Regions from separate parts of the Alteromonas sp. G5_S2_22_S1 genome, predicted to be linked through region 2. Evidence: predicted binding sites of a transcription regulator. Region 2 holds the regulator's gene; the other holds the start of a gene.
What was found. Region 2 encodes FNR, which switches genes on or off when oxygen is low (the NO sensors DNR and NnrR bind a similar motif). Its sites were predicted from a motif close to TTGATCTAGATCAA; they were not measured.

Region 1 (2,409 bases), on a different contig from region 2:
TGTTGAAGACAGTTGGCAGCGCGAAGAAGGGGGCGGTGGACGCTCTCGCGTGCTTAAAAATGGTGCGGTGATAGAGCAAGGCGGCGTAAACTTTTCCCATGTGTTCGGCAGTCAAATGCCAGCGTCTGCTACGGCTAATCGTCCGGAGCTTGCAGGGCGAAACTTTCAGGCAATGGGAGTATCTTTAGTTATTCACCCCCACAACCCGTATATTCCCACCTCTCATGCAAACGTGCGCTTTTTTATTGCAGAAAAAGAGGGCGAAGCACCTATCTGGTGGTTTGGCGGTGGCTTTGATTTAACGCCGTTTTATCCCTTTAAAGACGACGTGGTGCATTGGCATGATACAGCCAAGAAATTATGCAAGCCATTCGGTGAAGACGTATACCCCAAGTACAAAAAATGGTGCGATGAGTACTTTTACTTAAAACACCGCAACGAAACCCGCGGCGTAGGTGGGTTGTTCTTTGACGACCTTAATGAATGGGGCTTCGAGCAGTCATTCGCTTTTATGCAGGCGGTTGGCAATGGTTTTATTGATGCTTATGTCCCTATTGTTGAGCGACGCAAGCAAACTGATTATGGCGAAAGAGAGCGTGATTTTCAGCTTTATCGCAGAGGTCGCTATGTTGAATTTAATCTAGTATTCGACCGTGGCACCTTATTTGGTTTGCAAACCGGTGGACGTACGGAATCTATTTTAATGTCTATGCCGCCGTTGGCCCGGTGGGAATACTGCTATACCCCGGCACCAGGGAGTGCTGAGGCTAAGCTTACGGATTGGCTTAAACCTACTCCGTGGTAAAAAGTGTTCAATTCAATCACTTCTTTATCCAGGCTTACACCAAAGAAGGTTTAAGCATAAAAAAGTCATACAAAAACGCCGCATGAAGTCACTCTGCGGCATTTCTTGTTGATCTATATCAATTTCAAATACCGTTGGTGTTTCAGTGGGTTATTAACTTTGCGCTGGATCAATGTTTCGTTTAGCTAACGGCGTAAAGTAGCGCCATCTTAGTTAAACACAAAAGAGACACATCATGCGCAAACACACTTTATCTGCACTTTGTCTTACCCTTGCTGCACTTTCACCTTTAGCTAGCGCTCATCAGCAGGGCGATTGGATTGTTCGAGGCGGTCTGACTACCGTTGCTCCTGACGAATCTACTTCTAACATCGTCGCTGGTGGCAATGATCTTGGTGTTGCCCTTAATATTGATAACGATACCCAGCTAGGTTTGAACGTTGCATACTTCATTACTGATAAAATTAATATCGAACTGCTTGCGGCAACGCCCTTTAAGCACGACGTGAACTTCTCTGTTGCCGACCCGTTAGGTACGGGAAATCAGCTTGGTGAAGTTACTCACTTACCGCCAACACTCACCGCTAACTATTACTTCAACGATGCAAGTTCAGCCTTTCAGCCATATATTGGTGGGGGTATTAACTACACCTTTATCTTTGATGAGGAATTTACTGGCGCAAACGAGGATGCAGGCTTAAGCGACCTATCACTCGATAACTCATTTGGTTTATCAGCTCAAGTGGGTATGGACTACCAAATTGATACAAAGTGGCATGTAAATGCATCAGTACGTTTCATCGATATTGATACTGAAGCCACGTTTAAGGTTGGTGATGCCGCAGGTAAGGTGAGTGATATTGAAATAGACCCTTGGGTGTACACCATATCGGTAGGCTATACCTTTTAAGGCCGAACACCCAAAAATTGAGGCTTTCGTAATTGTACTACTTTATACGCCACAAAGAGCGTAGACAGTAACAGGGGACTTGCGCGTTAAAGGTTATTCCTTTCAACGCGCTTTTTTATTTGGTGTTCACCATATGGCTGGCAAGCTGGTCAAGTGCTTCAAGTAGCTGTTGCGCTAACGTTATATCATCGACAGTTTTAAACATAGCCTTGCGCATACAGTACATCCACTGCGCTTTAAGTTCTGGCGTTACGGTATAAGGAAGGTGGCGTGCACGAAGTCGCGGGTGGCCGAATTGCTGCTGATAATCATCTGGGCCGCCAAGCCACAAACTTAAATATAAAAAGAACACGTTGCGAATTCTATCAAGCGGTTGAGGGTGAAGAGCCAAAAGTTCGCTTGCTAATGGGTCGGTTTCCATTATGTCGTAAAACGTATTCGCCAATTCGCGTACTTTCTTCTCTCCACCTATACGCGCATATGGTGTACTCTGCGTAACACGATTATCGCTTTTCTTCTTTATATTAAATAAGTCTCGTATTCCCATGAAAAAATTCGCTGTATTTGGCAACCCTATTGCACAGAGTTTATCACCAACCATCCATCAGATGTTTGCAGATCAGGTCGGAGAAAAGATTTCTTATGAAAAGATACTTGCGCCTGAAGATGGTTTTGTTGAAGCTGCCAAAGCGTT
Region 2 (2,409 bases):
CATCAATAACATGCTCCGCCGTGTTCCCAATAAGCGCGGCAGAAAGACCAACACGGCCTACAGTGCCTATAATGACGAGTTCGGCGTCTAATGTCTTTGCCACTTGTGGAATGACTTTTTCAGGTAGCCCTTCTCTGACAACACATTTTTCATCTGCAATGCCGTACTTTAACGCATGGCTTTTCATTTCTTTCTTATGATGATTTTTTACCGCGTCATGATAGGTATCAGGGTCAAATTCGGGCACCTCGATAGCAATATTAAGTGGCGTAGAAGGGAAGCTATTGACTAAATTAACCTTACCTTTTAGCAAGGCCGCATAATCATTGGCGATAACGGTAATCTTGTCGTTAAGCGCAGCATGTTCTTCGTCTTCACTGCCGACGTTTACAGCGGCAATGATCTCGCCGCCTTCTGGCCAATCATGCTCTTTAACTAATAAAACGGGGCGCGGACACTTACGCATTAAATGCCAATCGGTAGGTGTAAAAATAACGGAAGCCAGGTCGTCATGCTTTTTAGTGGCTTTTACAACAAGGTCAATTTGATTCTTAAGTGTGTAATAGATAATCGATTCGTAGGCACGATTGTTCCATTCAACCACGATGTCAGTTTCACCGAAGCCTTGTTCTTTAAGCTGCCCAGAGAGCCATTTAGCATGCTCATTGGTAACAGCATCTCGCATGGCTTCTCGCTCATCTGGACTTAACATAGTGGTCATATCATAAGACAAGTCGTAAACCACCATAATCGCAGTTACAGAGGCCCCGGTCTTTGATGCTAATTCATAAGCGCGACTTAACGCGGGCTGGTTATCTCGCTCGGCATCGACTACCGCAAGGATTCGTTTACACTCAATCATAACTCCCCCTAATACGAAGTTTGGTCGTGGCTGTGTGAACGGTAACGTTCAACAGTAACTCTTACTAACTATAAACGACAATGTGGAAAACGTAAGTTGTTTTAGATCAAGTATTTTATATTGCAAGGCAAGCAACAATGTATAGTGACTGCGGCATTGGCACTAATGGGTAAAAAAGGTTTTGGAAGTAGGATTATAAAGCGCGCTGAATGCGCGCTTTTAGGAAGATAACACTATTTAACCGAGTTAGACCACGTTAGCCGTTACACACTATACTCGGGCCGTTAAGCACTTCTAGCTTGGTATTAAGGCGTTCAAAGTCCACAATCGTAATAAGTTTACCATCAACTTTAATAATATCTTCTTTTTGGAAACGACTTAATAAGCGACTGATGGTCTCTATCGTTAAGCCAAGATAGTTACCTATCTCGTTACGCGTCATCGTAAGGTGAAATTCTCTGTGTGAAAAACCGCGTTCTTCAAAACGCTGAGATAAATGAGAGATAAAATACAAAAGGCGTTCTTCAGCCGTGCGTTTGTTGAGAAGCATTATCAAATCGTGATCATGTTTAATCTCTGCACTCATAAAGCTCATAATTTGATGGCGTAATTTAGGAAACTGCATCGACATTTCGTCAAGCGTTTCGTAGGGCAACTCGCACACCATGGCGGTTTCTAGAGCCATTGTGTAACTTTGGTGCTTGTTTTCTCGAAGGGCATCAAAGCCAATGATGTCACCGGGAAAGTGAAACCCCGTTATTTGCTCTTCACCTTCAGAGTTAGTCACAAACGATTTAAATGACCCGGTTCTTACTGCATATAACGACTCAAACTTATCGCCGGTTTGAACAAGGGTATCACCTTTATGAAGGGGCTTTTTGCGCTCTATGATATCGTCGAGAGACTCTATTTCTGTCTTATTCAATGCAACAGGTAAACAGAGGTGACTGAAACTACAGTTCTGACAATGTATTGAAAATTCGCTTCCTTTGCTCATAAGACTGACTCTCTTAATGTACACATGATTATAGTACACGCATTTTCACATGAATGCGCCATAAATTAGATAAGTGGCATATATGGCCATTATCACAGCTATGACTTGTCTCACATAGCTGTGCTGAAAGCTTTGAACAAGATACTGGCTACCGGCACTTGCGGCTAACAATGTGGGTAACGTTCCCAAACCGAAGAAAAACATAATGCCAGCGCCTTGCAATGCATTACCCGCTGCCAGAGACCAGGTTAGCGTTGAATAGACCAATCCACATGGTAGCCAGCCCCATACAAAGCCGTAGGGAACCGCGCTTAACGGCGTTTTGAAAGGAAGAAATCGTTTTGATAAAGGCTGAAGCTTTGCAAACAGGCCTTTGCCCGCGTTTTCTAAGACCGATAAACCCGTCCACCATTTCCCTAAGTAACAAGCGAGTAAAAGCAACATGATGCCGCTTAGAAGAGAGAGGGCATAATTAGCAAGCGGTACGAAGTCAGCAGCTATTTTTCCAAGCGCACCGGTAATGGCCCCTGCTAGTGTATAGCTAGTAATG

Region 1: ACTRWF_RS18030 (OmpW family outer membrane protein) is a predicted target of FNR. The motif match lies at 914-927, and genes of this name have one in related genera.

What each region holds. Positions count from the first base shown of each region.
Region 1 is NZ_JBQKUJ010000023.1:2,462-4,870, reverse strand. It holds gene hemF (oxygen-dependent coproporphyrinogen oxidase) at 1-805, shown strand, start outside; gene ACTRWF_RS18030 (OmpW family outer membrane protein) at 1,041-1,715, shown strand; gene ACTRWF_RS18025 (group II truncated hemoglobin) at 1,831-2,262, opposite strand; gene aroE (shikimate dehydrogenase) at 2,261-2,409, shown strand, end outside.
Region 2 is NZ_JBQKUJ010000005.1:18,358-20,766, forward strand. It holds gene uspE (universal stress protein UspE) at 1-862, opposite strand, end outside; gene fnr (fumarate/nitrate reduction transcriptional regulator Fnr) at 1,119-1,859, opposite strand; gene ACTRWF_RS07260 (urease accessory protein UreH domain-containing protein) at 1,905-2,409, opposite strand, start outside.